Regions from separate parts of the Venatoribacter cucullus genome, predicted to be linked through region 1. Evidence: predicted binding sites of a transcription regulator. Region 1 holds the regulator's gene; each other region holds the start of a gene.

What was found. Region 1 encodes sigma-54, which starts transcription at its own class of promoters, with help from an activator protein. Its sites were predicted from a motif close to TGGCACNNNNNTTGCTNT; they were not measured.
Region 2: fliE (flagellar hook-basal body complex protein FliE) is a predicted target of sigma-54. The motif match lies at 4,040-4,057, and genes of this name have one in related genera.
Region 3: flgJ (flagellar assembly peptidoglycan hydrolase FlgJ) is a predicted target of sigma-54. The motif match lies at 2,404-2,421, and genes of this name have one in related genera.
Region 4: nirB (nitrite reductase large subunit NirB) is a predicted target of sigma-54. The motif match lies at 3,644-3,661, and genes of this name have one in related genera.

What each region holds. Positions count from the first base shown of each region.
Region 1 covers NZ_CP046056.1:2,364,303-2,371,900, forward strand. Annotated here, with positions in the region: gene mlaE (lipid asymmetry maintenance ABC transporter permease subunit MlaE) at 1-692, opposite strand, end outside; gene GJQ55_RS11225 (ATP-binding cassette domain-containing protein) at 692-1,504, opposite strand; gene GJQ55_RS11230 (calcium/sodium antiporter) at 1,705-2,664, shown strand; gene GJQ55_RS11235 (KpsF/GutQ family sugar-phosphate isomerase) at 2,664-3,638, shown strand; gene lptC (LPS export ABC transporter periplasmic protein LptC) at 3,638-4,210, shown strand; gene lptA (lipopolysaccharide transport periplasmic protein LptA) at 4,188-4,763, shown strand; gene lptB (LPS export ABC transporter ATP-binding protein) at 4,760-5,485, shown strand; gene GJQ55_RS11255 (RNA polymerase factor sigma-54) at 5,580-7,073, shown strand; gene hpf (ribosome hibernation-promoting factor, HPF/YfiA family) at 7,116-7,418, shown strand; gene GJQ55_RS11265 (PTS sugar transporter subunit IIA) at 7,422-7,598, shown strand, end outside.
Region 2 covers NZ_CP046056.1:2,021,386-2,028,983, reverse strand. Annotated here, with positions in the region: gene GJQ55_RS09670 (sigma-54 dependent transcriptional regulator) at 1-693, shown strand, start outside; gene GJQ55_RS09665 (sensor histidine kinase) at 872-2,089, shown strand; gene GJQ55_RS09660 (sigma-54-dependent transcriptional regulator) at 2,107-3,498, shown strand; gene fliE (flagellar hook-basal body complex protein FliE) at 4,143-4,562, shown strand; gene fliF (flagellar basal-body MS-ring/collar protein FliF) at 4,584-6,284, shown strand; gene fliG (flagellar motor switch protein FliG) at 6,274-7,302, shown strand; gene GJQ55_RS09640 (FliH/SctL family protein) at 7,303-7,598, shown strand, end outside.
Region 3 covers NZ_CP046056.1:2,049,185-2,056,782, forward strand. Annotated here, with positions in the region: gene flgK (flagellar hook-associated protein FlgK) at 1-1,331, opposite strand, end outside; gene flgJ (flagellar assembly peptidoglycan hydrolase FlgJ) at 1,324-2,379, opposite strand; gene GJQ55_RS09750 (hypothetical protein) at 2,818-3,111, opposite strand; gene GJQ55_RS09755 (flagellar basal body P-ring protein FlgI) at 3,108-4,199, opposite strand; gene GJQ55_RS09760 (flagellar basal body L-ring protein FlgH) at 4,226-4,906, opposite strand; gene flgG (flagellar basal-body rod protein FlgG) at 4,917-5,702, opposite strand; gene GJQ55_RS09770 (flagellar basal body rod protein FlgF) at 5,715-6,461, opposite strand; gene GJQ55_RS09775 (flagellar hook-basal body complex protein) at 6,654-7,598, opposite strand, start outside.
Region 4 covers NZ_CP046056.1:1,209,433-1,217,030, reverse strand. Annotated here, with positions in the region: gene GJQ55_RS05815 (NAD(P)/FAD-dependent oxidoreductase) at 1-514, shown strand, start outside; gene nirD (nitrite reductase small subunit NirD) at 602-958, opposite strand; gene nirB (nitrite reductase large subunit NirB) at 961-3,543, opposite strand; gene GJQ55_RS05800 (nitrate reductase) at 4,021-6,723, shown strand; gene cobA (uroporphyrinogen-III C-methyltransferase) at 6,720-7,547, shown strand.

The DNA of each region.
Region 1 (7,598 bases):
CCAATACCTTCCGAAGTCGGCACCGAATCGTAGCCCTGGTACACCGCAATCCAGGTCACGACGATGCCAAACACGATGGACTTGATCACGCCCTTGATCACGTCATCATAAAACTCCACCGCCGACTGCATATTGCCCCAGTAGGCACCGTCGTCGATGCCGAGCATATCGATGGCGACAAACGCGCCGCCCCAGATGCCCACGGTCGAAAACAGTAACGCCAGAATGGGCATGGAAATAATGCCGGCCCACAGGCGCGGGGTAATTACCCGTTTGAGCGGATCAACCCCCATCATCTCCATGGCGGATAACTGCTCGGTGGCTTTCATCAGGCCGATTTCCGCGGTCAGCGCCGAACCGGCACGGCCGGCAAACAACAAGGCGGTAACCACCGGCCCCAGTTCGCGCAGCAGGGTCAGCGACACCATGGTGCCCAGCGCCGCAGCGGAACCAAAATCGACCAGAATGTTGTAGCCCTGCAAGCCCAGCACCATGCCGACGAAAAAGCCGGCCACCACAATAATAATGAGCGAGCGGATGCCGACGGCGTAAATCTGTTTCAGCAGGTCGGCAAAACCGGCACTGCCCGGGCCACCCCAGAAAACGGAATGCCACAACAGCAGCGTGGCCCGGCCGATGGACTCCATCGCCAGCACACCACGCTTACCGATATTCTGTAGTTGTTGCAGCATCAGCTCACTCCGTTCAGCAGTTCCTGACGGTAATCATCCGCCGGATAATGGAAAGGCATCGGGCCGTCGGGCTCGCCGCGTAAAAACTGCCGCACTTCGGCATTGTCAGAATCCAGCAGCTCCTGTGGCGTGCCAAACCCGATCACCTTGCCGCCGGAAATCACGCACAGATAGTCGGCAATGGCACAGGATTCTTCCACATCGTGCGACACCAATAAGCTGGTTAAGCCCAGGGCTTCGTTGAGGCCGCGGATTAACTTGACGATCATGCCCATGGATACCGGATCAAGGCCGGTAAAGGGCTCATCGTACATAATCAGTTCCGGGTCCATGGCGATGGAACGCGCCAGCGCCACCCGCCGGGCCATACCGCCGGATAACTCTGCCGGCATCATCTTACGCGCACCCCGCAAGCCCACCGCTTCCAGCTTCATTAACACCAGATCGCGGATCATGGATTCCGGCAGTTTGGTATGAATGCGCAATGGGAAGGCGACGTTGTCAAACACGCTGAGATCGGTAAACAACGCCCCGGTCTGGAACAGCATGCCCATTTTCTCCCGGCGCATTTCCAGCAAACCGGTGCGGGATAATTGCGGAACATTTTCCCCGGCCACCACCAGCTCTCCGGCATCGGGCAACAGCTGGCCGCCGATCAGGCGCAGCAGCGTGGTTTTACCGGTGCCGCTAGGGCCCATAATGGCGGTGACTTTGCCGCGCGGAAAATCCACCGACAAATCGTTAAAGATCATTCTCTCGCCACGGCTGAAACTCAGCCCGCGGATCGAGACATAGGACTCTGGCAAGGACATGCCGACACTCCCGGTCGCCGTCAAAACGTTGCCGGTAGCATAACGGATGCCCGATACAGAACCAAACGACAGCCGCCGCTGGTTGCGGCCACTAGTAAAACGCTGCGTTGCACCGGAACGAGACAATTCTTCTGTACATTGCGTGCAGCCATCCCTCCGGTACAATGCCGGCTGATCTTTTTCTGTGGATACCCATCCTCATGCTGACTGCAGTTGCTCTGATTATCGCCGGCCTGATTATTCTGGTCTGGAGTGCGGATAAATTTGTTATTGGTGCCGCCGCCACCGCCCGCCATCTGGGTATGTCGCCGCTGCTGGTCGGCCTGACCATCGTTGCCATGGGTACCTCGGCACCGGAAGTCTTTGTTTCCATCATGGCCGCCCTCGATGGTGCCGGTAACCTGGCCGTGGGTAATGCCCTGGGTTCCAACATTACCAATATTGGCCTGGTGCTGGGCATCACGGCCCTGATCAGTCCGATTCCGCTGCAGAAAAAATTATTGAAAAAAGAACTGCCACTGCTGGTGCTGGTCAGCATTATCGGTGGTCTGGTGCTGATGGACCTGGAACTGAATTTAACCGATGCCCTGATCCTGTTCGCCGCCATGGGCTTTGCTCTGTATCTGATGTTCCTGAATTCCAGCGAATCCGGTGAACCCATTGTCGATGAAGACGAAGCCGCCGAAATTGAAAACACCCCGATGCGCAAAGCCCTGCTGCTGATGGTGCTGGGGCTGGCAGCATTGCTGGTCAGCTCACGCATGCTGGTCGATGGCGCGGTCAGCGTGGCCACCTTCTATGGCGTCAGCGAACTGGTGATTGGTTTAACCATCGTGGCCATCGGCACCAGCCTGCCGGAGCTGGCCGCTTCGGTCGCCAGCGCCCTGAAAGGCCACCACGATATCGCCATCGGTAACGTCATCGGCTCCAACATTTTCAATATGCTCACCGTAATGCCGGTGCCGGGTCTGCTGGCCGTCACCCAGGTAGAAAGCATGGCACTGTACCGCGACTATGCCGTTATGATGGTGATGACCCTGATGCTGCTGGCTTTGTTTGTGGTGAATTACCGCAAGGGCACCATGGGGCGTTTTTCCGGTCTGTTATTAACCGGGGGTTTTACCGCCTATCTTCTGTACCTGTTTATTGAAGCAAGCTGATGAGCACCGATCTGAACTTTAATTTTGAACAATCCGCCCGCCGCACCATTACGCTGGAACAACAGGCGGTTGGCCAACTGTTACAGCGCCTGAGCGGTACCTTCAACACCGCCTGCCGCCTGATCCTGCAGTGCCAGGGCCGGGTGGTCGTCACCGGCATGGGCAAATCCGGTCATATCGGCAGCAAACTGGCGGCCACCCTCGCCAGCACCGGCACCCCGGCTTTTTTTGTGCACCCGGGCGAAGCCAGCCACGGCGATATGGGCATGATCCAGCCCACCGACGTGGTGATTGCCCTGTCCAACTCCGGCGAAACCGGCGAAGTGACCAGCCTGTTACCCTTGCTGAAACGCATGGGCACGGCGCTGATCAGCATGACCGGCAACCCCGCTTCCACCCTGGCAAAAGCGGCCGACGCCCACCTGGATACCGGCGTGGAACAGGAAGCCTGCCCGCTTAATCTGGCTCCCACCTCCTCCACCACCTGTGCACTGGTGATGGGCGATGCACTGGCCGTAGCCTTACTGGAAGCACGCGGCTTTACCGCCGAAGACTTTGCCTTTTCCCATCCGGGCGGTTCGCTGGGCCGGCGCCTGCTGCTGAAAGTGGATGACATTATGCACACTGGTGCCGGCATTCCCGTGGTGGGGCCGGAAGCCACACTGTCGCAGGCACTGTTGGTGGTAACCTCCAAAGGTCTGGGCATGACCACCGTGCAACAGGATGGTCAGCTGCTGGGTATTTTTACCGACGGCGACCTGCGCCGGGCTATTGATCAGGGGGTTGATATTCACACCGCCACCATGGCCGATGTGATGACCCGCGGTGGCAAAGCCACCCGTCCCGGCACCCTGGCCGCTGAAGCCCTGAAAATTATGGAAGACAACAAGATCAACGCCCTGGTCGTCAAAGACGGCGACCAGGCGGCCGGCGTCCTGACCATGCACGATCTGCTGCGGGCGGGCGTGCTCTGATGCGGAAGCAATACGTTGTCCTGGCACTGGCGCTGCTGGCCGGCATTGGCCTGCTGAACCTCGACCGGGTAAAAGAAATGCCGGTAACAGCCACCCCGGTGGTCAGTGGAAATGAAGAGGCCGACTATTACGGTGACCAACTGTATCAGCGCCAGTACAACGCGGCCGGTCAGCTGGAGCAGAGCTTCCGCGCCGCCACCCTGCAGCATTTTCCGCTGTCTGCCGTGTCGCACTTTACCCGGCCGCGCATTATCACCACGGCTGAAGACGGCAAAATGTGGCAGATTGATGCCCTGACCGGCGAAGCACTGGACCAGGACGAGCGTCTGACCCTGCGTGAGCAGGTGGAAATCCGCTCCATCAACACGCCCGCTGACGACCCGATTACCATCCATACCGACTGGCTGAACTACCATGCCGGGCAGCAGACCGCCACCACCGATGCACCGGTGGTGATCCGTCATCCGGCCACGCTGACCGAAGCCACCGGCATGACCCTCAATGTCGCTGACCGCACCCTGCAACTTCATCATCAGGTAAACACCCGTTATGTGCCGCAAGCATCTGAATAAACTCTGTGCCGCTGCCCTGCTGCTGCCGGCGCTGGCGTCCGCACTGCCGGAAGACTTCAACCAGGAAGTGGTGATTGTTTCCGACCGCGCCGAAATTGACCGTCAGGCCGGAGTCGTGATCTATCAGGGCGATGTCCTCCTGACGCAGGGCACCCTGCGTATTGAGTCTGACCGCCTGACAGTGGTCAGCACCGAAGGCCGGATGGAAAAAGCCACCGCCGAAGGCCAGCCGGCCCGTTATCAGCAGCAGATCAACCCCGGCTCACCGCTGACCCATGCGCACGCGCAACGCATCGACTATCTGGCCGCCAATCAGGAAGCCATCCTGATCGGCAATGCCGTACTGCGGCAGGACAGCAACGAAATTACCGGTGAGCGTATCCGCTACGATATGAACACCGAAGTCATCTCCGCTGGCCAGCCAGCCGACGCTGGGGAAAAACCGGCCCGGATCAAAGTGATCTTCCAGCCCAAAACCGCTGAGCCGGCCACAGCGCCCGCTCCGGCAGTAACCGTTCCGGATGCACCGGTTCCGGCGGAGACCCAGCCATGAAAACCCTGCACGCCGAATCGCTGGCAAAAAGCTACGGCAACCGCCAGATCGTTAAAGACGTCTCCATGTCGGTGAACAGCGGCCAGATTGTCGGCCTGCTCGGCCCCAATGGTGCCGGCAAAACCACCTGTTTCTATATGATTGTGAATCTGGTGCAGGCGGATAACGGCCGTGTGCGCATCGACGATGAAGACATTAGCCACCTGCCCATGCACGGACGAGCCAAAAAAGGCATTGGTTACCTGCCGCAGGAAGCCTCTATTTTCCGCAAGCTGAGCGTGGCCGATAACATTATGGCCATTCTGGAAACCCGCAAAGACCTCGATAAAGCCGGTAAACAGGCCAAGCTGGAAAGCCTGCTGGATGAGTTTCATATTCAGCATATCCGTGACAGCAAAGGCATGGCGCTGTCCGGTGGCGAACGGCGGCGGGTGGAAATTGCCCGCGCGCTGGCGGCCGAACCCTCCTTTATTCTGCTCGATGAGCCTTTCGCCGGGGTTGACCCCATCTCCGTTGCCGACATCATGGATATTATCCGCCAGCTGAAAGCGCGCGGCATCGGCGTACTGATTACTGACCACAATGTGCGGGAAACACTGGCCATCTGTGAAAAAGCCTATATCGTCGGCGGCGGCCATATTATTGCCGAAGGTACCGCTGAGCAGGTATTGGCCAACGAACAGGTGCGTAAACAGTATCTCGGAGAAGATTTCCGCCTGTGAGCCAGTAACTGACGTGGTTTGTCAAGGATAGCCAGACCGGGCCCTTGGCGTATAATGCAACATTAATGCCGTTTTGAGTGAATACTGAAGCCCTATGAAAGCCTCCCTGCAGTTAAAGATGGGTCAGCAACTCACGATGACCCCGCAATTACAGCAAGCCATCCGCCTGCTGCAATTGTCGACCCTCGATCTGCAACAGGAAATTCAGGAAGCGCTTGATTCCAACCCCATGCTGGAAGTGGAAGAAAACGAACACGACGGCCTCAACGATTTATCCTTGCCGGCGACCGCCGACATCAGCACCGAAGTCAGCAGCCACGACCATGACGATGGCGCTGACACCCCGGAACTGGACGAACAATGGTCACAGGAACAGATTCCGGATGACCTGCCGGTCGACAGCCAGTGGGAAGATACCTACCAGACCACCGCCGGCGTGGCCTCCGGCAACAGCGGCGCCATCGACGACGACTTTGACTACGACGCCCGTCACGCCAGCACCGACAGCCTGCAGGACCACCTGCTGTGGCAGCTGAACCTGACCCCGATGTCCGATACCGACCGCGATATCGCCCTGATGCTGATCGACGGCGTCGATGATGACGGCTACCTGCACACCACGGTTGAGGATGTGCTGGAAAGCATGGACCCGGAGCTGAACGTCGAAGAAGACGAAGTGATGGCCGTGCTGCACCGCCTGCAACAATTTGACCCGGCCGGGGTATTTGGCCGCGACCTGCGCGAATGCCTGCTGCTGCAACTGCACCAGATGCCGGCCGACACCCCCTGGCTGGCGGAAACCCGGCTGGTGATCAGCGAACATATTGAGCTGCTGGGCAACCGCGACTACCCGACCCTGATGCGCAAAACCAAACTGCGCGAAGATGATCTGAAAGCCGTGCTGCGGTTAATCAAAGAGCTGAACCCCAAGCCCGGCTCCGGGATCAGTTCCGAACAGGCCGAATACGTTATTCCCGATGTGATCGTGCGTAATATCCGCGACGAATGGCGGGTGGAACTGAACCCCGACATTGCCCCCAAGCTGCGCGTCAACGCCGATTACGCCGCCCTTATCCGCCGCTCCGACAACAGCACCGATAACGCCTTTCTGCGCGACAACCTGCAGGAAGCGCGCTGGTTTATCAAAAGCCTGCAAAGCCGCAACGAAACCCTGCTGAAAGTGGCGACCAAAATTGTCGAATACCAGATCGACTTTTTCGAGCAGGGTGAAGAAGCCATGAAACCGCTGGTACTGCACGATATTGCCGAAGCGGTGGGCATGCACGAATCAACCATTTCGCGGGTCACCACGCAAAAATACATGCACACCCCGCGCGGTATTTTCGAGCTGAAATACTTTTTCTCCAGCCACGTCAGTACCGACAGCGGTGGCGAATGTTCCTCCACCGCCATCCGTGCCATGATCAAAAAACTGATTGCCGATGAAAATGCCCGCAAACCATTAAGTGACAGCAAACTGGCTGCCTTGCTGGCCGACAAGGGGATTCAGGTTGCACGCCGTACCGTTGCCAAGTACCGTGAAGCCATGCTTATTCCGCCGTCGAACGAACGCAAACAACTGATTTAAAACTGTTTTAACTTACCAGCATAAAAACCAAGGAGTCTGGATATGAAAATCAACCTCAGCGGCCACCACATCGAAATTACCGAAGCGCTGCAAAGCTATGTGGAAGAAAAAATGTCACGCCTGAGCCGTCATTTCGACAACATCACCAACGGCCAGGTGACCCTGACCGTAGTGAAAGAACGCATGACTGCGGAAGCCACCATCCACGTTGCCGGTGCCGACCTGCACGCCAGCGCTGAACATGACGATATGTACGCCGCCATCGACCAGATGACCGACAAACTCGACCGCCAGGTGTTAAAACACAAAGAAAAACTGGTGGACCGTCAGCACGGTCACAACTGAGCCATGGCCATCAGCATCGGGGATATTCTGACCCCGGAACGTACGTTATTTGACGCCCCGGTTTCCAGTAAGAAAAAGTTACTGGAATATCTGGCCGGTTTTGTCGCCGACCTGACACCGGACAGTTCCGCCGACGATATTTACGAGCGCTTACTGGGCCGTGAACGGCTGGGCAGCACC
Region 2 (7,598 bases), 340 kb from region 1:
AAAATTCTGCGGGTCTTGCAGGAACACACCTTTGAGCGGGTGGGCAGCAACAAAACCCTGCACGCCAACGTACGCATTGTGGCGGCCACCCACAAAAATCTGGAACAGATGATCGAGGAAGGCACCTTCCGCGAAGATTTGTATTACCGCCTGAACGTGTTTCCCATTGATATGCCATCGCTGCGTGAGCGGGTAGAAGATTTACCGCTGCTGCTGAACGAGCTGATTGCGCGGATGGAAAACGAAAAGCGTGGCTCTATCCGTTTTAACTCTGCTGCCATTATGTCGCTGTGCCGGCACGACTGGCCGGGCAACGTGCGGGAGCTGGCCAACCTGGTGGAACGGCTGGCCATTCTGCATCCTTATGGCGTGGTCGGCGTGCAGGAATTACCGAAAAAATTCCGCTACACCGACGGCACCGAAGACGACAGCAGCCCGCTGCCACCGCTGCCGGATGTTACCCAGACCGACCGCCTGGCGGGCGTCGATTCGCCGGCGTTATTGCCGATGAATGGCCTGGATTTGCGTGAATACCTGCAGGATCTGGAATGTTCATTAATTCAGCAGGCGCTGGACGACGCCAATGGCGTGGTTGCCCGGGCGGCCGAAAAACTGAATATCCGCCGTACCACGCTGGTGGAAAAAATGCGTAAGTACAATTTGGGTAAGCGCGAAAAAGACATGGCCGACTAACCGGCCAGCGTTTAAGAAAGAACCGGGCGCAAGGCCCGGTTTTTTTATCTTGCATTTCTCTTATTATCCCCGCCGGTTTTACTGCCCCCTGCTTATTTTTAAAACCTGGCCCGCTATTTGCTGAATACCCTGTAAGCGATTTCAGATGTCGGTTTTCCGGCACAGAAAAGAGGTAGTTATGGGTAATTCTCTGGCACATGCAGCAACTGACGTTTCTCCGGCCCCCGCTCTGCGGATGAACCCGGACAACGTGCGTCAGGCATTTGTGATGTTTAACGAGATGTCGCAGCAGCTGACCACGTCGTACAGCGAGCTGGAAAGCCGGGTCGAGCAGTTAAGTGGAGAACTGGCGTCGGTTTCCCGTCAGCGTATGCAGGAACTGGCCGAGAAAGAGCGGCTGGCGCACCGGTTGGAAAGCCTGTTGCAGCTGCTGCCGGCCGGCGTACTGGTGCTGGATAAAAACGGCTACGTCAGCCAGAGCAACGCCGCCGCCAATGATCTGCTGCTGGGCCTGACCCCGCATAAATCCTTAATCGGCCAGCGCTGGCGCAGCCTGATTCAGCAGTGCTTTAAGCCGCGCCGTGACGATGGCCATGAAATTTCCCTGGTCGACGGTCGCCGGGTGCATCTGCGCACCGCGCCGATGCTGAACGAGCCGGGCCAGCTGATTCTGCTGACCGATATGACCGAAACCCGCGAACTGCAGGCGCGTTTAAGCCAGCACGAGCGCCTGTCGGCGATGGGCAAAATGGTCGCTTCGCTGGCGCATCAGATCCGTACCCCGCTGGCTGCTGCCACTTTATACGCCGGCCATCTGGGCGACAGTGGTCTGGATGCCGCCATGCGCGAGCGCTTTGCTGCCAAACTGCAGGAACGCCTGCGTCACCTGGAAAACCAGGTGCGCGATATGCTGATTTTTGCCCGTGGCGAAGCGCCATTAAACGACGAGATTTCATTGGCCGAGCTGCAGCAGGACTTGCTGGCCGCCATGGAAGTGGCGCTGGCTAACCAGCAGGCGGTGTGCAGCGTGGATAACCAGCTGCCGCAGCAACACATTATCTGCAACCGCGATGCCCTGATCAGCGCGCTGATGAATCTGGTGAACAACGCCCTGGAAGCCTGCCCACCGGGGCAGGCGCAGCTGCAATTACTGATTCGTCCGCTCGGTGACAACCGCGCCTCGGTACTGATTCTGGACAACGGCCCGGGCATGAGCGCCGCTGCCAAAGAAAAAATACTGCAACCCTTTTACACCACCAAAGCCAACGGCACCGGCCTGGGGCTGGCGGTGGTGCAGGCGGTCGCCCGCGCTCATAACGCGGAATTTATTGTGTCTGATAACCCGGCCGGCGGTCTGGCTGCCGGACTGGTTCTGCCCCTCGCCGGGCAGCAGTAAGAACAGGAGTGAATGCTATGCGAGTTTTGGTTGTTGAAGATGATCCGCGTCTGCGCGAAGCCGTTGTTGATACCCTGATGCTGAAAGGCTTTCAGGTCAGCGAGGCCGCTCATGGCATCGAAGCCCTGAATCTGCTGCGTCATCAGCAAATAGATCTGGTGCTGTCCGACATCAACATGCCGGGCATGGACGGGCTGGAGCTGCTGCAGAACGTGAAGCAGGAAACCCCCTGGTTGCCGGTGATTTTAATGACCGCTTACGGCGATGTTGGCCAGGCGGTAAAAGCCATGCAGCGCGGCGCCGATGACTACCTGATGAAACCGTTCGAGCTGAAAGAACTGGATGATCTGCTGCGCCCCTACAGCCGTAACGACGTGCCGGCCGACAGCAGCGAACCGGTGTGCGAAGCCCAGGTGTCGCGGCAGTTATTCCAGCTGGCCCAGCGCGTGGCACAAACCGATTCCACCGTGCTGATCAGTGGCGAAAGCGGCACCGGTAAAGAAGTTTTAGCGCGTTATGTGCATCAGCAATCCAGTCGTCGCAATAAGCCTTTTGTGGCCATTAACTGCGCGGCCATTCCGGAAAATATGCTGGAAGCCATGCTGTTCGGTTATGAAAAAGGCGCCTTCACCGGCGCGTACAACGCCATGCCGGGTAAATTTGAACAGGCCGAAGGCGGCACTCTGTTGCTGGACGAAATCACCGAAATGGATTTGGGGTTGCAGGCCAAACTGCTGCGCGTACTGCAGGAGCGTCAGGTTGAGCGTCTGGGCGGCCGTAAAGTGGTGGATCTGGATGTGCGCATTATCGCCACCACCAACCGCGATCTGGCCGAGTACGTGGCGGAAGGCAATTTCCGCGAAGACCTGTATTACCGTTTAAGCGTGTTCCCGCTGCACTGGCTGCCACTGCGCGACCGTGCCGACGATATTCTGCCATTGGCGCGCCGCTTACTGGCCCACCATGCCGGCAAAATGAAACGCCCGGTACCGCGGTTACTGCCGGATGCCGAACAGCTGCTGCGCAGCCACCCCTGGCCGGGCAACGTGCGCGAGCTGGACAACACCATGCAGCGGGCGCTGATTATTCAGACCGGCCCACAACTGAGCAGCAGCGATTTTATGCTGACCCCGGTGCCAAAAAACCGTCAGGCTGGCGCCCACAGCAGCCCGCCGGTAATGCCGTTTATTCCGGTACCGCCGGTGCCACCCGCCGCCCCCATGGACGACGCCGGCGCGCTGGGCAGTGACCTGCGCCACCGCGAAGTGGAATTAATTGTTAAAGCGTTGCAGGAAGAACCCAGCCGCAAAGAAGCAGCCGAACGACTGGGCATCAGCCCGCGGACGCTGCGCTACAAAGTGGCCAAGCTGCGCGAAGAGGGCATCGACGTGGAAGCTATGCTGGCCTGAGCGGCCAGCTGGTTTTTCCAGCCTTGCAGGCTGGCTTTGGCCGTCACTGTGTGACAGCTTTTTGCGGCCTGCGGCCGGAAGAATTTTTTAATTTTTGGTTTTGCGCGCGAAGCGCGCTCAATAAAGCCATGCCGGCGTAGCCGCCACTGTTTTTACGGCCCATTCGTTCCAGCCCGCAGGTAAAAAAAGCCGGTAGCCATGCCCGGATGATTCCGGGCAAGGATCGTGGCACAGGACGTGCCTTACGATCCGTTGGCTTAACCGGATTTTTTTAGCCAGGATCAGCTGGAACGCGGGCCAGAGGGGTTCGCAAGGGGATACCTCCCCTTGCAATACCAGCGGCCGAAGGCCGCAAAAGGCTGCCGCGCAGCGGCAGCCAAAACCAACCAGCCCGGCAGGGCTGGCGTAGAAACAGCCAGCGCGCAGCGCTGGAGTCACGGGCATGGCCCGTTCCCACAACTACTAACCAGCCCGCCGATTTCGCGACAAAAATGTCGCTCCTACCTGCCATGATGGCCGGCAGTCGCCGTCCCACCAAAGTTGGCAAGACTATTGCAGTGTCAGTAAAAGAAGCAGGATTCACGACGAAAAACGTCAAAAATCCGTGACGGTGACTCTGCCACCAGGCAGTTAAGGGGACAGCAATGGTCGATCGCGTTGATATCAATTCCGTACTGATGCAGATGCGCCAGGTGAAAAGCCAGCTGCGCGCGCAACATGCCCAGAATATGCAGCCGGTGCAGCCGCAAACCATGCGCCCATCGGAATTGCAGCAGCTGCGGGCCGCGCGCCTGGAAGATCAGGTGCAGGCCGTGCGCGAGGTGCAGGGCGATAACCGGGTGCCGGATTTCCAGGTGATGTTTAAAAACGCCATCGACACGGTGAACAGCACCCAGAAAACGTCCAGCGATTTACAAACCCGCTTTGAGCAGGGTGATCCGTCGGTAGATTTGCCGGAAGTGATGATTGCGATGCAGAAATCCAGTGTGTCATTCCAGGCGATGACGCAGGTCCGTAACAAGCTGGTTGAAGCTTACAAAGACATTATGAATATGCCGGTGTAACCGCGCATAAGGTAGCAGACTATGGAAAACGTACCCGCTCAGAGCAACGCCAACATGGCCGCTGATAACGAATCCGATGTACCGGCGGTAGCGCCGGGTAAGGAATCCGGGCATCCGGTATTGCTGGGTTTCAATCGTTTGTCGATTGTGCGCCAGGCGGCGGTGATTGGTGGTGTAGCGCTGGTGATTGCGCTGTCGGTCGCCATTATGGTGTGGACCAGCGAGCCCAGCTATAAGCCGCTGATCCATCGTCTGCAGGACCATAACGCGCAGGACATCATTGAAGTGCTGCAGCGCGAAGGCATAGCCTTTGAAATTGATCCGGCCAGCCAGATTCTGCTGGTGCAATCCGGTGATTTACACACTGCCCGTATGAAACTGGCGGCAGCCAGTTTGCTGGACGATAAAACCGTCGGTCTGGAAATTCTGGACCAGGACAGCTCACTGGGCACCAGTCAGTTTATTGAAAACGCCCGCTACCGCCGCGGTCTGGAAGGTGAGCTGGCACGTACCATCGCCAGCGTCCGCAGCGTGCGTAATGCGCGGGTGCATCTGGCGTTGCCGAAGCAGTCGGTGTTTGTGCGTGATGTGCGCAAGCCGCGTGCGTCGGTATTTCTGGAGCTGTATGCCGGCCGCGAATTAAGCCGCGATCAGGTGGAAGCCATTGTCAATCTGGTGGCATCGAGCGTAGCGGAAATGGATCGCGTGGATGTGTCGGTGGTCGACCAGCACGGCAATCTGCTGTCCAAACCGGAAGAGCAATCGACGGAATTCCTGGCCACCAAACAGCTGGAATACACCAACCGCGTGCAGTCCTCTATTACTCAGGCGGTGAATAATATTCTGCGGCCGGTGCTGGGTGACGATAACTACAAAGCCGAAGTGTCCGCCGACATTGACTTTACCGTGCAGGAACAAACCCAGGAGCTGTTTAACCCCGATTTAATCGCCCTGCGCAGTGAGCAACTGCTGAACGAAGAAAATACCGGTAAAATCAACGGCGGCATTCCGGGTGCACTGTCCAATCAGCCGCCGGCTGAAGCCAATGCGCCGGAGCAGGCGCTGGGAACCGGGCAGGGTGCCGGTGCGCCGGTTAGCCGCCGCTCCGAAACCACCCGTAACTACGAAGTGGACCGTACCTTAAGCTATCAGCAACAACAGGTGGGGCGTCTGCGTCGCCTGACCGTAGCGGTGGTGGTGAATGACCGCGTCAGCTTTAACGAAAACGGCGAAGCGGTATACACCCCCTGGAGCGATAACGACCTGCAGCGGCTGGAAGTGCTGGTGCGTGATGCGGTGGGCTTTAATGCCGCCCGTGGCGACAGCGTGAACGTGATTAACTCGCCCTTTATGGGTAAAACCGACGCGGCCCTGGGCGAGCCGGATTTCTGGACCCAGCCCTGGTTCTGGGAAATTCTCAAGCAGGTGTTGGCCGGTTTGTTTATCCTGTTGCTGATCTTCGGCGTGATCCGTCCCACCATCAAGAGCCTGGCCAACCGTGGCCGCGATGAGGCCTCGGTGATGCTGGAAGAGCTTGAAGATGCGGAAGCAGGTCTGGATGATGAAAAAGTGACGCTGGCGGGTATGGATGAATTCCTGCTGCCGGGCGCCTCAGAAAGTTTTGAACGCCAGCTGGATGCGCTGAAAGGTCTGATTGCAGAAGACCCGGCACGGGTGGCACAAGTGGTGATTGGCTGGGTGAATGACGATCATGGCAAATGAAGCAAAACCGGCAAATGAAGCCCTGGCGCGTTTAACCCGCCTGGATCGTGCTGCCATTCTGTTGATGAGCCTGGGCGAAAAAGACGCCGCCGAGATTCTGAAACACATGGGCCCGAAAGAAGTTCAGCGTGTCGGTACTGCGATGGCGACGCTTACCAACGTTAACCAGACGCAGGTGGAAGGCGTGGTGGCGGAATTTCTGGAAGCGGTCAGCGGCCAGACCGGTATGGGCCTGGGGTCCGATGCTTACATCCGCAATATGCTCACCCAGGCGCTGGGTAACGACAAAGCCGGTGCCCTGATCGACCGTATTCTGCTGGGCGGCAATACCACCGGTCTGGATTCCCTGAAGTGGATGGAATCCCGTCAGGTGGCCGACCTGATCCGCCACGAACACCCGCAGATTCAGGCCATTGTGGTGTCCTACCTCGACCCGGATCAGTCCGCCGAAATTCTGTCCAACTTTAATGAAAAAGTGCGCCTGGATATCGTTATGCGGGTGGCGGCACTGGAAGCCGTGCAACCGGCAGCGTTGCAGGAACTGAACGATATTCTTGAACGTCAGTTTTCTGGCAAGGCCGGTGCCCAGACCACCAGTATTGGCGGGGTTAAAACCGCCGCCAATATCGTTAACTTTGTTGACAGCAGCATTGCCGCTGATCTGCTGGATCAGATTAAGGAAGTGGATGAAGATCTGGGCATTCAGATTCAGGATCTTATGTTCGTGTTTGACAACCTGGTGGATATCGACGACCGCGGCATTCAGATTCTGCTGCGCGAAGTGTCTACCGACCTGCTGGTTGTGGCCCTGAAAGGTGCCGATCCGCAGGTGCAGGATAAAATTTTCCGCAATATGTCCAAACGGGCGGCCGAACTGCTGCGTGACGATCTCGAAGCCAAAGGGCCGGTTAGGGTCAGCGAAGTGGAAGGGGCGCAGAAAGAAATTCTTACCATTGCCCGTCGTCTGGCCGATGCCGGCGAAATTGTGCTGGGTGGTGGTGGCGAGGCCATGATGTAAATGACAGAAATCCGGCAGGAACATCACCATCCCATCCGCGCGGAAGATGCCCGCGATGTGAAGCTGTGGCGGTTGCCCTACTGGACCGAGCCGCCGGCGTGGGAGGCCGAAAAAGCCGAACAGGAAGCCGCCCAGCAGGCGGCCGCCAGGCAGGCGGTGACCGATGAACAGGGCGAGCCACTGGCATTCCCGACTGCTGAAGAGTTGGAAAATATCCGCCGCGAAGCCTATAACGACGGGCTGGAGCAGGGCCTGGTCGAAGGCCGTCAGCAGGGCCACAAAGAAGGTTTTGAAGC
Region 3 (7,598 bases), 320 kb from region 1:
TCCGGCCGGGTGAGGTTCATGGCCAGCTGCGACGATTCTCTGCGCGTCGGCATAATAATAAAGTCATCGCCCTGGCGGAAACTGCCGGCTTCAAAGCGTATTTCAAAGCCATCCACTTCGACGCTGTCGGGAAAATCACCGCTTAACGCGCGGGTGGCAATAATTTCACCGTCGCTGATGCGTTTAACGCGGAAGGTGTAATCATCAGGGCCTGGAAATTCCAGCTGGTAATCGCTGGTGGTTAAGGCGCCGGCATCTTTAATGTGAATGCTGACCAGGCGGTCGTTCGGGCGGGCGTTGTTTTCGTCGCCCAGAATGCGGTTGTAGGCTTTTTCCGGGGTGTTGATGTCGGAAAAATAGTTGTCGCCGGTGCGGCCGTTAAAGTCGATGCCCAGCTTGTGCTGTTCGTTAAAGGTCTGGTTAATCACCAGCGCCATGCGGCCCAGGCCATTCAGCACCGGGTCGAGCACGGTGTTACGGAATTCCAGTGTGCCGCCCAGCTGACCGCCGGTCATGGCGCTGGTGACCAGCTGGCGACTGCTGCCGGCGACAAAATAAATATCGGACCGCGCCGGGTCCTGCGCGCCTTTGTCCACTTCCAGCCGGTTAAAGTCGTTACCCACCACCAGCGGCTGACCATTGCCGACGGCAATGTTCCACACCGAGTCGTCCTGTTCGACCACGGTAACATCCACCAGTTTGGCCAGGTCTTTCACCAGCACGTCGCGCTTATCCAGCAGGTCGTTGGGTTTAACGCCCTGAGCGGCGGCGGTTGCGAACTGAATCTGTTCGTTCAGTTCGGCAATGGCCTGACTGATGGTGTTAATTTCGCCCACCATCACGTCCATCTGGCCGTTAATAATGGTGTTCTGGGTTTGCAGGCGATTGCTGATTAACGCAAAACGGTCAACCAGGCCCTGGCTTTCACTCAGCAATACCGCCCGGGCCGGCAATGAGGCCGGGTCATCCACCACCGATTGCAGTGCCCCGAACATCCGCTCCAGGCCGGGTTGCACACCGGTGCCGGAATCGGCCAGCAGGCTGTCGATCTGTTCGGCGTTGGTGGCCAGGGTATCGAAGCTGTTGTAAATGGAGCTGTCGCGCCACAGCTGCTGGGTTAAAAACTGGTCGTACACCCGGGTAACGCTGTCGATGCCGACGCCCGAACCCATCCACACGCCGCCGAAATTCTGCGGCGCATTGGCGCTCTGGTTAACCACCTGGCGGCTGTAGCCTTCGGTACCGGCGTTGGTGATGTTATGGCCGGTTACGGTTAACGCCGACTGACTGGCGCGCAGGCCGGAAATGGCAATGGAGAGAATATCAGCCATCGTTGCGTGCTCCTGTCAGCAGGCTTTGCTGCATTTGTTGCAGCGCGTCTTTTAAGGTGTCGCTGCGGGAAATCCGCTGAATTTTGGCGCCGTACTGCGGGTCGGTGGCGTAGCCGGCGCGCTGCAGTTCGTAGCCGTACTGGTCGGCATCCAGACCGTTGTTAATGGCGTTCTGGTAACGCTGGCCGGATTGCAGGAAGTTGGCGTAGTCACGCAGGCCATCTTCCAGGCTGGCGTAGGAACGGAAGGCCGCACGTTCTTTCATGGCCACGCCGCCGCGGAATTCATGGGTAAGCACATTGACGCTTTCCCCGTTCCAGCGCTGGTCGGCCTTAATGCCAAAGAAGTTGTGGCTGTTGCGGCCCTGTTCATCGGTAATCATGTGTTTGCCCCAGCCGGTTTCCAGCGCTGCCTGGGCGACAATGGCGCGGGGGTCAACGCCCAGTTCGGCGCCAATGGTTTGGGCGTGCGGGTACACAGCGGCAACGAAGTCGGCCGGAGTGGCAAATTGTTGCCCTTTGCCGCCGTTACCGCTGGCGATATTGGCCGCTGCTGCCGGGCTGTTTACCGTTTCAGAGGCGCTGGCCTGTGGGGTGCCTGGCTGGCGTGCCAGCTCGGCATCCACCTGCTCCAGGGTTTGTTGCAGCGGCTGATAAATTGGCACAGAAATACGGCGGTCGTGCAGTTTGCCCTGATCCAGCGGCAGTTCGCTGCGGTCTTTGTTCACGTTGCCGTAGCTGTTCATTAACTGGCGATGAATAACCGGCGCCAGGCCCATGCCACCGCCGTTAGACAGCGATAACGCCATCTGGTCGTCGTACATTTGCTGGTAGAAATCGCCTTCCGGCGAGCTGAATAAGGAGTCTTCTTCAAACACCGCGCTGGCGTCACGCATGGACGACATCATCATGTTCACGAACATGGATTCGAACTGCTTGGCCACTTCCATTAACGCCGCGCTCTGGTCTTGTTTACCCAGCTTGCGGATGCCCTGCAGGGCATTCAGGTCGGTATAGGTGGCGGCAACGTTGGTGTTGTTGTTGATCATGGCAAACTCCTTGATTGCTGGATAAATGCAAGATGCTTGCCAATTACGTTCAAGGTTGGGCAGCCACTGCGTGGCTGCCCATGCGGGGCTTCGCCCCTGCGCCCCAGTGCAAGGGGAAGAATCCCCTTGCCAACCCCTCTGGCCCGCGTTCCAGCTGGTTACTCGCTTCGCTCACCCTTCGGGCCAGCCTCCGGCTGTTACTCCCGCTGGTCGTTTCCTCGTTTACCAAACCCAATTGAGCATACGCGGCCAAGGGGCATCCATGCCCCTGGCCACTCGTTTGGAGTCATCCAAACGATGCTATTGGCTTTGCCAAACTTCGGGCTGGAACGAATGGGCCGGAAAACCGTTAGGGACGCTGGCTTTTAAGAGCGTCTGACATCTCCCGTCAAGCGCAGCGAGCGTCTGGCCAGTTTGCGCAGCAAACGCCTGGCCAGATTAATGTTGCAAATACTGGCTGGCTTTGCGCTGGTTGCGCTGCTGGGCGGCTATTTCGGTTTGTTCCTGTTGCAGCATGTCGAGCAGTTGCTGTTCTTCTTTCAGCAGGTTTTCCAGAAACTGCTGTTGTTCGTTGGTCATCTGGATCAGTTCTTTGATGCCGCTGAACCATTCCTGCAGCAGTTCGTTGCGGCGGATGATGCGTTCTTCCACGCCTTCTTTGACGCCCTGACGGATCAGTGAACGCAATTCCAGCGACAGATTTTTGACTTCAGTAAATAATTGCTCGTTCATATTACGATTAACTCCGCTTTCAGCGCTCCGGCTTGTTTCATGGCTTCCAGAATGGCCATCAGGTCACCCGGCGCAACGCCAATTTCGTTAACGGCTTTGACCACACTATCCAGTGATACGCCCGGGCCGAATTTAAACATACGGTTGTCGCCATCGTTGTATACATTGATGTTGGTATCGGGTACCACCACGGTTTGGCCACCGGCCAGCGCATTGGGCTGGGCCACCTGAAAATCTTCTTCAATGGCCACAATTAAATTGCCGTGGGTAACGGCCACCGGTTCGATCAGCACGTTCTGACCCATAACGATGGTGCCAGTGCGTGAATTAATAACGACTTTGGCGCGTTCTTTACCGGTTTCAATTTCCAGATTTTCGATAATCGATAAATAGCTGACGCGCTGGGTGGTGTCGCGCGGTGCGCTTACCCGGATCGAGGCAGCGTCCAGTGCTTCGGCGGAACCCGGGCCCATCAGCTGGTTAATTTTATCCACCATGGCGCGGGCGGTGGTGAAGTCGGGCTGGTCGAGGTTGAAAATAAGGCTGTCACCACGGCTGAAGGTGCTGGGGGCGGTTTGTTCCACCGTGGCGCCGTTGGGAATACGGCCGGCACTGGGGACGTTAACGGTAATGCTGGAGCCGTCGTTCCCCTGGGCGCCAAAACCACCCACCACCAGGTTGCCCTGGGCCACGGCGTACACGCCACCGTCGGCGCCTTTCAGCGGAGTAAATAATAATGCCCCGCCGCGCAGGCTTTTGGCGTTGCCTAACGAGGCCACGGTTACGTCAATGCGCTGGCCGGGTTTGGCAAAGGCCGGTAATTCTGCGGTTACCGATACAGCGGCAACGTTTTTCAGTTTCGGGTCGACACCGGGCGGCAGGGAGATGCCGAATTCGGTCATCATGTTGCGGAAGGTCTGGGTGGTGAAGGGGGCTTTGTCGCCGCTGCCATCGAGGCCAACCACCAGACCGTAACCCACCAGCTGGTTGGAACGCACACCGGCAATGCTGGTGATGTCTTTAATGCGTTCAGCCTGAGCCAGGGTGCTGCACAGCAGCGCGGTCAGCAGAATCAGTGTACGTTTCATGGCGGTTACTCCTTGCCGTTGTGGGTTCAGAACGGCCACCAGGGTGACATCAGTATACGGCTGAACCAGCCTTGTTTGGTGGCGTTATTCAGGCCGCCACGGCCACCGAAGGAAATGCGGGCATCGGCCACTTTGCTGGACATAACCGTGTTGTTGGGGCTGATGTCCTGCGGGCGGATAAGGCCGGCAATGCGGATGTATTCATCGCCTTCACTTAAGGTAAGCCAGCGTTCACCGCGAATGCGCAGAATGCCGTTGGGCATAATGTCGGACACGGTCACGCTGATCTGCCCCTGCAGGCTGTTGGAGCGGTCGGCCTCGCCTTTACCACTGAATTCCCGATCGGCGCTCAGCTGTGTATTCAGGCTCATGCCGTTCCAGCTGGGCACCGTACCCAGAATACTGCCGGGGTTAATGTTGGCGGTGGAGGATTTGTCGGCGGTGGTTTCAGCCGATTTGCTGGACTGGTAGGCCTCGTCAAAAATCACCGTAATAATATCGCCCACCCGCCGTGCCTGCTGGTCGGTGTACAGGCCAATACCGTAGCGGGCCTGAAACAATGAACCATTTTCCACCGGTGGCGGCTGCAGGCTTTGCGCCGATACCGGGGCAAAATCCGGATCGTCGGGAAACACGTCTTTTTCCAGCGGCACGCTGGTGCAGGCGGTTAAGGTCAGCAATGGCAACAACAGCAGCAATGCTTTCATATCAGCCTCCTCAGGTATTCTGCGTTAAGAACTGCAGCATCTGGTCGGCGGCAGACACCACCTTGGAGTTCATTTCGTAGGCGCGTTGCACGGTAATCATTTTCACCAGCTCTTCCACCACTTCGACGTTGGAGTTTTCCAGCGCGCCCTGCTCTACCGTGCCGTAGCCTTCTTCATTGGGCACACCGACCAGCGGCGCGCCACTGGAGGCGGTTTCGTAGAACAGGTTGCCGCCCACGGCCTGCAGGCCGGCGGGGTTAATAAAGTCGGCGGTTTCAATCTGGCCCAGCTCCTGTGGCGTGGGGTCACCGAACAGGGTGGCCTGCACAATGCCGTCTTTGCTGATGGTGAGCTGGTTGGTCTGTTCCGGAATGGTAATCTGCGGTTCCAGCGGGTAACCGTTAACGTTAACCACCACGCCTTCGTCGTTGATGTGAAAGGTGCCGTCGCGGGTGTAACCAATGGTGCCGTCGGGCATGGCAATCTGAAAGAAACCACGGCCGTTAATGGCCAGATCCAGCGGCTGATCGGTGACGTTCAGCGAGCCGGTGGTAAAAATCTTTTGCGTGCCGGCGGTACGCACACCGGTACCCAGCTGCAGGCCGGATGGCAGGCGGGTATCCGCCGAAGAATTGGCGCCCGGTTGCCGCTGTACCTGATACAGCAGGTCTTCAAACACCGCGCGGTCTTTTTTAAAGCCGGTGGTGGAGACGTTGGCCAGGTTGTTGGACACCGTGGTGAGGTTAAGGTCCTGGGCTTCCAGACCGGTTTTGCTGACCCAAAGTGCTGGCATCATAATTCAGGCTCCTTACTGGTTGCCCAGTATCTGGGTGGTGGCGGCGGTGTTTTCATCGACGCGCTTCATCAGTTTTACCTGCATTTCGTACTGACGGTTCAGGGCGATCATGCTGGTGAGTTCGGTAACAGCGTTAACGTTGCTGCCTTCCAGAAAGCCGTTCGCCAGGCTGACGCCCGGTTCCGGCAATGCTGGCGGGGTGTTGGGGTCGCGGAAGCGGAACAGGCCGTCTTCGCCTTTTTCCAGCTCGCGCACATCGGGGCGCACCAGTTTCAGCTGCACCGGCTCGGCCACGGCGGCCGGTACTTCACCAAACGGCTGAATGGTCACGATGCCGGCGCGGCTCACTTCAATGCTTTCGTATTCGGGAATCACCACCGGGCCGCCATCGCCGATTAACTGCAAACCCTGGCCGTTAATAAGCCGGCCGTCGGGAGCGACGCTTAAATCGCCGGCGCGGGTGTAGGCTTCTTCACCATCGGGGCCGACCACGGCAAACCAGCCGTCGCCTTCAATAGAAACATCCAGCATGCGGCCGGTTTCCATTAACGGGCCCTGGCGGAAGTCGCTGGCCGGACGTTCGGTCATGGCGTAGGCACGGGTGGGAAAATGTTCGCCGTAGACGCCTTGCGCGCGGCTTTGGGTGTAGTCGGCGCGGAAACCTGTGGTGCTGGCATTCGCCAGATTATTGGCGTGGGCACTTTGGCCAAGGGTGTTCTGTTTGGCACCCGACATGGCGATAAATAACGCACGATCCATAGTATTACCTTTGCTGTTCAGGCAGTGCTTACGCACCGGTTGAATAAAACAAAGCAGATACTATGCCAATTCTAATTAATTGTTATTTTTCAATGCGTTACAAAAAAATACGGCGTTCCATAAGAACGCCGTGGCGGAAAATCGGCAGCCTTTCCTACGCTTAGCGGAAAAGGCTTGCCGGCATCCTCAACCTTAGAGGTTAAGGATGGTCTGAGTCACCTGATCGGTGGTTTCAATGGTTTTGGCGCTGGCCTGATAGTTGCGCTGGGCAATAATCAGGCGCACCAGCTGCTCGGACAGTTCGACGTTGGAGTCTTCCAGGGCCGACGAGGTGATCTGACCAAACGAGGCGGTACGCGGCGAACCAATGGTGGCCACACCCGATTCAAAGGATTCACCCCAGGCGGTGTCGCCCAGCGGGGTCAGGCCTTCCGGATTACGGAAGTTGGCCAGTGCCACCTGGCCCAGGGTTTGCGCCTGACCGTTGGTGAAGCGGGCAAAGATAATGCCTTCCTGGTCCACTTCCAGGCCGGTTAAACGACCGGTGCTGTAACCGTTCTGGTTCACTTCGTTCACCGCAAAGGCGCTGCCGAACTGCGTGGTGCCCGCCAGATCAATCTGGAAGTTGGAGTTACTGGCCGGTTCGCTCAGCGGTAACCCCCCTTCCAGCACGTTTACTGAACCCAAGGCACCGCTGGGGTTGCCTTCGGCGTCACGCGGGTCCCAGTTGGTAATAAACATATCGCCGGTGGCTGTGGTATCCAGTGAGCCGTCCTGATTAAAGAACAGCTCAAAGCGGGCGCGGGTCGGCTCCAGGTTCTGCGGGAACGGCAGACTGGAATCCGGATCGCCCACATCATAGCCATCCACCTGAACGTACATGGCCCAGATGTTCTGTTCGTTCGGACGCGATGGATCCAGCGGCTCTTTCACGAAGTACTGAGTCATCACATGGGAATTACCCAGGCTGTCGTAGATTTTCATCGACGTTGAGTGGTTGTAGGTGTCCTGATCCAGCGGATCAAAGGCATTCAGGGTGAACGGAGTAAATTCTTCCGGAGTCAGCGCCCCGAAAATACCCGCTACCGCCGGCTGCGGATCGCTGAGGGTGTAACCTTCATTGAAGATAAAGGTCAC
Region 4 (7,598 bases), 1.2 Mb from region 1:
CGCCACCGGCATTATTCCTAATACCGAACTGGCAGCGCAGGCCGGCATTGCCTGCAATAAGGGCATACAGGTCAATGAGTACCTGCAAACCTCGGTGCCGGGTATTTATGCCCTGGGAGAATGCTGTGAGTTTTCCGGCACCACCTATGGGCTGGTCGCGCCTATCTGGCATCAGGTGCAGGTGCTCAGCCAGATGTTATTAAAACAACCGGCGTCGCCCTATTACGAGCAACCGCAGATTACTAAATTAAAAGTATCCGGGCTGGATATGCACAGCATCGGTGATATTCACGCCGGCCCGGACGATGGCTGCGAGCTGATGACCTTGCTGGACGAAGAAGCAGGCATGTATAAAAAACTGGTGCTGCGCCATAACCGTATTATCGGTGCGCTGTGCGTTGGCGATGTGCGTCACAGCCAGTGGTATTTTGATTTACTGATGCAGGCTGAGGATATTTCTGATCAACGGCTGACGCTGTTATTTGGCCCACAGCAGCGGCCTGAAGCGGCTTAAAAGCGGCTTAATGAAGTACATGGCTGTTTGCTTATTGTCTTTATAAAAAAACCGGGCATAGCCCGGTTTATTTTTTTGCGGCGCTTATTACCCCAGCAAAATATCCCCCTGCTCTACCCGCACCGGCCACACCTTAAGCGTTACGGAATCATCTTCCAGACATTCGCCGGTCTGCAGATCGTAATGCTGTTTATACAGCGGTGAGGCCACCACCAGGCGCTCGCCAATGGAACCGACAATGCCGCGCGACAGCACATTGGCGCCGCCAACCGGGTCGTAATTGCTGATAGCAAATACCTGCTCGCTGTGGCCCAGGCGGAACAACGCTACCTGTTCGCCTTTATGCCAGGCGCACACCCCGGTGTCCGGGGCGATATCAGTTAAACGACACACCACTTGCCAGGGTGTGGTTACCGCAACGAGATGTAATGCAGCTGAGTTCATGGTTATGCTCCTGCCTGAGTTTCAGGTTGGTTATCCAGGTTTAATAATTCAATACGTTCATCTTCGGTAGCCGGCCGGCGCTGGCCACGCTCACGCACATACAGCAACTGACTGTCGGTAGCATCGCTGTTAATAAAGTGACGGAAACGCAGTAATTTTTCCGGCGTGGCCAGCGTGGTTTTCCATTCGCACTGATAAGTAGCCACCAGATGCGTCATGGCGTTATCCAGTTCGCTGGCAATGCCGAGGCGGTCGTTCAGCACCACGTCTTGCAGATACGGCAGGCCGCCTTCCAGATTTTCCAGCCATACCGAAGTACGCTGTAAGCGGTCGGCGGTGCGCACATAAAACATCAGCACCCGGTCGATGGCCTGAATCAGCTGCTCGTTATTAAGGCCGGTGGCGAATAAATCGGCGTGGCGCGGACGCATACCGCCGTTGCCGCACACATACAGGTTCCAGCCCTGTTCGGTGGCAATAACGCCGATGTCTTTGCTCTGTGCTTCGGCACATTCGCGCGTACAACCCGATACGCCGAATTTAATTTTGTGCGGCGCACGCAAGCCCTTGTAGCGGTTCTCCAGCGCAATCGCCATCGACACACTGTCGAGCACGCCGTAACGGCACCAGGTGCTGCCGACACAGGATTTCACCGTACGCAGGGATTTGCCGTAGGCATGGCCGGTTTCAAAACCGGCATCAATCAGGCGCTGCCAGATTTCCGGTAATTCATGCAACTGCGCGCCGAATAAATCGATGCGCTGACCGCCGGTGATTTTGGTGTACAGGTCGTAATCGCGGGCAATTTCACCCAGCACAATGAGTTTTTCCGGGGTAATTTCCCCGCCGGCTACGCGCGGCACAATGGAGTAAGTACCGTCTTTCTGCATATTGCCGAGGAAAATATCGTTGGTGTCCTGCAGGCCGATGTGGTCATCCTGCAGAATATAATCATTGTGATACGACGCCAGAATAGAGCCGATGGTGGGTTTGCAGATTTCACAACCATGGCCACTGCCATGGTCTTCCAGCACCGCACTGAAGGTTTTATAACCTTTCACCCGAATAATATCGGCCAGCTCAGCACGGCTGAACGCAAAGTGCTCACAGATATGGTTGGTTACTACCACGCCCAGCGCGGTTAATTCGGCATCCATCACCTGCTTCACCAGCGCCGCACAACCGCCGCAGCCGGTGGCGGCTTTGGTGGCGTCTTTAATATCCACCACTTTGCAGCAACCACTGCGTACCGCCTCGCCAATGGCGCCTTTGCTGACGTCGTAGCAGGAACAGATTTGTGCGGTGGCCGGCAACGCCGCCACCCCCAGACCGATTCCGGCATCGTCACCATTGGAGGCCGGCACAATCAGGCTGGCCGGGCTGCCGGGAATATCCATATTATTCAGCATTAACTGCAGCAAAGTGCCATAGGCCGAGGTGTCGCCCACCAGCACCGCACCCAGCAGTTTTTTCCCATCGGCCGATACGTTCAGGCGTTTGTACACGCCTTCCAGCTCGTCATGGAACACAAAGCTGCGCGCCCCGGCGGTATGGCCGTGCGCATCGCCCAGCGAACCGACTTCCACGCCCAGTAATTTCAGCTTGGTGCTCATATCGGCACCGTTAAAAACCAGCGCCGGCTCAGCATGGGTAAATAACTGACTGACAATATGCCCGGCCGCCACCCGCGCCATCTGATAACCCGGTGCCACCAGACCGTAAATTTTGTTATCCCACAGCGCGCATTCGCCAATGGCGTAAATATCGTCGTCGGAGGTTTGGCAATAATCGTTAATTACGATACCGCCGCGCTCACCCAGGGTTAAACCGGTGTCACGCGCTAGTGCATCCTGCGGGCGAATACCGGCCGAGAACAGCACCATATCGGTTTCCAGAAAGGAACCGTCGGCAAAATTCAGGCGGTAGCGACATTCTTCACCGGCGACAATTTCCTGGGTATTTTTGCCGGTGTGCACCTGCACGCCCAGCGCTTCAATTTTTTCGCGCAATAAGCGACCGCCGCCTTCATCTAACTGCACCGCCATTAAACGCGGGGCGAATTCCACCACATGGGTTTCCAGCCCGGCTTGTTTCAACGCATTGGCGGCTTCCAGACCCAGCAGACCACCACCGATAACCACGCCGGTTTTACTCACGGCGGCAGCGGCAGCAATGGCTTCCAGATCTTCAATGGTGCGGTACACCAGACAATGCGGCTGGTCTTTACCCGGCACCGGCGGCACAAAGGGATAGGAACCCGTGGCCAGAATTAATTTGTCATAGCCTTCGGTGCGGCCACTGGCGGTGGTAATGGTTTTCTGGCGCGGATTAATGCCGGTTACGCGGTCATTTAAATGGAAGTGAATCTGTTGCTGCTGATAGTCAGCGGCGGTGGTCAACGCCAGATCGTCAGCGCTGGCGCCGCTGAAATATTTGCTGAGTTGTACCCGGTCGTAAGCCAGACGGGGTTCTTCACTGAAGGTGATCAGCTCGCACTGACCGGCCATATCACTGCTGGCGAAGGTGGTTAAAAACTGGTGTCCTACCATACCGTTGCCAACGACAAGAATGCGTTTTTTGCTCATGGGAAGCTCTCTATTTGGTCATCATCACGATTCTCCTGTCGATGCTTCGTTGCGCTGTTCCACGGCGGCTCCGTTACCGCGGTGGAATATCAAACAAGGTATTGCAACCACAATGCCAACCCGCAATAAATCCGGCTGAACCCCGGTTCCGCCGGGGTTTTAAGCGAAATACCGGCTTAAACCGGTTAATACACCGGCTGTGCATTGCGCAATAACGGCACACAACCCAGCAGGCCGGCACCAGAATGGCGCATATTTATGGCTGCATTGATGTGTTGCCGCCGGAAATACCGCCCAGAAACCAGTAATAAACAGACTGCAGATAAAAACAAAAAAGTTGGCACCGCTTTTGAATAGAACACTGCAGACACTGCGTTACCCCAACCGGTAAAACCTCCCGTTGTGTCGTTGGCATCAATGCAGATGCCTTATTGTTGTTTGTGCAACACCGAGCATTGGCGCTCACAGGTTCTGCCTGTGGGCGCTTTTTTTATGGGAAATACCGCCATGAACGCACCGGCTTCCAAGCCCACCACTGCCAGCCAGACGCACACCACCTGCCCTTATTGCGGCGTTGGTTGTGGCGTAACAGTGCAACATGCTGGCCAGCAGGTTTTACCGGTTAGCGGCAGCCTTTCCCACCCGGCCAACAGTGGCCGCCTGTGCGTAAAAGGGTCGGCCCTGCACGAAACCCTGAGCCACGACGGGCGTTTAGTGTTTCCGCAATTAAACGGTAAACACGCCAGCTGGGACGATGCGCTGAATATTATTGCCGACAAAATCCAGCAGGTGATCCACACCCACGGCCCGCAAGCCGTTGCGTTTTACGGCGCTGGCCAGATGCTGACCGAAGATTATTATGTGGCCAATAAACTCATGAAGGGTTTTATTGGCAGCGCCAACATCGACACCAATTCGCGCCTGTGCATGGCCTCGGCCGTGGTGGCGCACAAACGCGCCTTTGGCAGCGATACCGTACCCGGTTGCTACGAAGACCTGGAACTGGCCGATTTATTGATTTTTACCGGCTCAAACGCTGCCTGGGCGCACCCGGTGCTGTATCAGCGCATTGCCGCCGCCAAACAGCAGCGGCCGGATATGAAAATTGTGGTAATCGACCCACGCCGCACCGCCACCTGCGATATTGCCGACCTGCATTTAGCCATCCGCCCAGGTACCGACGCGGTATTGTTCAATGCGCTGCTGGTGTATTTAGCCGACAGCGGACAACTGGACGAAGACTTTATTGCCCGTCACACCAATGGTTTCGATGTGGCGTTAGAACAAGCCCGTAACGACTGCCAGAGCCTGCAGCACAGTGCTGATTTAATGGATACCGACGCGGCGTTGTTGCTGCAATTTTTTGATTGGTTTGCCCGCACCCCGCGCACCGTCACCCTGTTTTCTCAGGGCATTAATCAAAGTGCCAGCGGCAGCGACAAAGGCAATGCCATTATTAATGTGCACCTGGCCACCGGCCGCATTGGCAAACCCGGCGCCACCCCGTTTTCCATTACCGGCCAGCCCAACGCCATGGGTGGCCGCGAAGTGGGTGGCTTAGCTAATCAGCTGGCCGCGCACATGGATTTTTCCGGCTCCGAACGCGACCGTGTACGGCGCTTCTGGAACGCGCCCAAACTGGCCGAGCGCCCCGGCTTAAAAGCGGTGGATTTATTTCAGGCCTGCGCCCGCGGCGAGATTAAATTTTTATGGATTATGTCCACCAATCCAGTGGTGAGTATGCCCGAAGCCGATGCGGTAAAAGCTGCTATGGCCCAGTGTGAACTGGTGGTGGTATCCGACTGCATGGCCGACACCGACACCACCCGCGTCGCCCAGGTGTTATTACCCGCGGCCAGCTGGGGCGAAAAAAACGGCACCGTCACCAATTCCGAACGGCGTATTTCCCGCCAGCGCGGCTTTTTACCACCGCCCGGTGAAGCCAGGCCCGATTGGTGGGCCATTTGCGAAGTGGCTAAACGTTTAGGCTTTGCGCCGGATTTTGCTTACCAGCATCCGGCAGACATATTCGATGAACACGCCCGCCTTTCCGCCTTTGAAAATAATGGCCAGCGCGATTTTGATTTAAGCGGTTTAATCGGCTTAAGCCGTTACCAATACGATGCGCTGAAACCCGTGCAATGGCCGGTAAGCGACCAATATCCGCACGGCCGCGCACGCTTTTTCGACGATGGCCGTTTTTATACCGACAACCAGCGCGCTCAATTTATTCCTGTTAATGCACAGCTGCCGCGCCCACGCAGCGGTGGCGATTTACTGATGAACACCGGGCGTGTGCGTGACCACTGGCACACCATGACCCGAACCGGCAAAGCCCCCCGGCTGGCTCAGCACCGCAGCGAACCCTATGCGGTATTCCACCCAGCCGATGCTGCGGCACGCCGTATCCACGCTGGGCAACTGGTGCATATCCGCAATGAACGCGGCACATTACTGCTGCGTGCCAGCCTCAGTAACGAACAGCGTCGTGGTGAGATGTTTGTACCCATGCACTGGACCAGCCTGTTTGCCAGTAACGCGCGCATGGGCACCTTAATTAATAACGACCGCGACCCGCATTCTGGCCAGCCGGAATTCAAAATAACCGCGGTACAGGCCAGCCCCTGCACAACCCGCTGGCAAGGCATGCTGTTAAGCCGCCAGCCGCTGCACCCACTGCCCTGCACCTACTGGGCCGCCGGTGTCACCGAACAGGGCTGGTTTTATTTAATCGCCGGCGATAACGACGCCGCCGATTTTGTTAAAGACATACAACCGCAATTACCCGCCGGGCAATGGCAAACGCTGTCGGATCCTGCGCAACAGCACGAACGCCGCGTTTTACTTCTGGCCGGCAAACTGGAATGCGTGATGATGCTGCACCGCAAAGAACGTTTTTTAGACCGCCAATGGCTGCAGGAGCGTTTTGCCGATGCAGAAATCAGCGCCGCCGACCGCATGAGCTTATTAGCCGGCCGCCCGGCTGTGCACGTCGACACCGGCAATATGGTGTGCTCATGCTTCCAGGTCGGCAGTAAACAAATAGAACACGCCCTGCACGCTGGCCACAGCACCGTCGCCGCGCTGGGCCAACAGTTACGCTGCGGAACCAACTGCGGTTCCTGCATTCCTGAAATAAAAGCATTGCTGCAACAGGCACGCTGCGAGGTCGCCTTATGAAAACTCCATCCCGCCACCCACAACCTTCACATTCAGAAACCCAGCCCGGCACCGTCTGGCTGATTGGCGCCGGCCCCGGCGACCCGGAATTATTAACCCTGAAAGCGCTGCGTATTATCAGCCAGGCCGACATCGTGCTGTACGACAGCCTGATCAGCGACGACATACTCGCCATGCTGCCCAAGCGTTGCGTACGCCTGCACACCGGCAAACGCTGTGGCGCGCACAGCATGGGCCAGCCCGATATCAATAAAGCCCTGCACACCTCCGCGCAAAAATACCGCTGCGTGGTACGCCTGAAAGGCGGCGACCCGTTTTTATTCGGCCGCGGTGGTGAAGAACTGGAATACCTGCAGCAGCGTCATATTCCGGTGCAGATTATTCCCGGCATAACCGCCGCCCTCGGCTGCGCCGCTGCTGCACACATTCCGCTGACGCACCGCCAGTACGGCAACGCCTTAATGCTGCACAGCGGCCACAGCCAGTACGGCGATTTTGCAGCCAGCCACAGCCCCACCCGCGTGTTTTACATGGGCCTGCGTCAGGCCGGCCAGATCACCGGGCACTTACTGAACGACGGCATTGCCGAAGACACACCGGTCGCATTAATCGTCAACGGCACATTGCCCGACCAGCGCGTGCTAAAAGGCGTACTGATGGATTTACCGCATTTAGCCCAACGCTGCCTGCACGACAGCAAAGGCCCGGGGTTAATTATTGTGGGAGAAGTCGCCGCCATGGCACAGGTGAATGCCGGTATGAATGGCGATATTGATAGTCTGGAAGGATTGATTGCCAATGCCGCGAGCAGTGCGGTGGCCTGAGTGCGATAGAGGAAGTCCGGGATATAAAACCAGCCCCTGCCGTTACTTGCT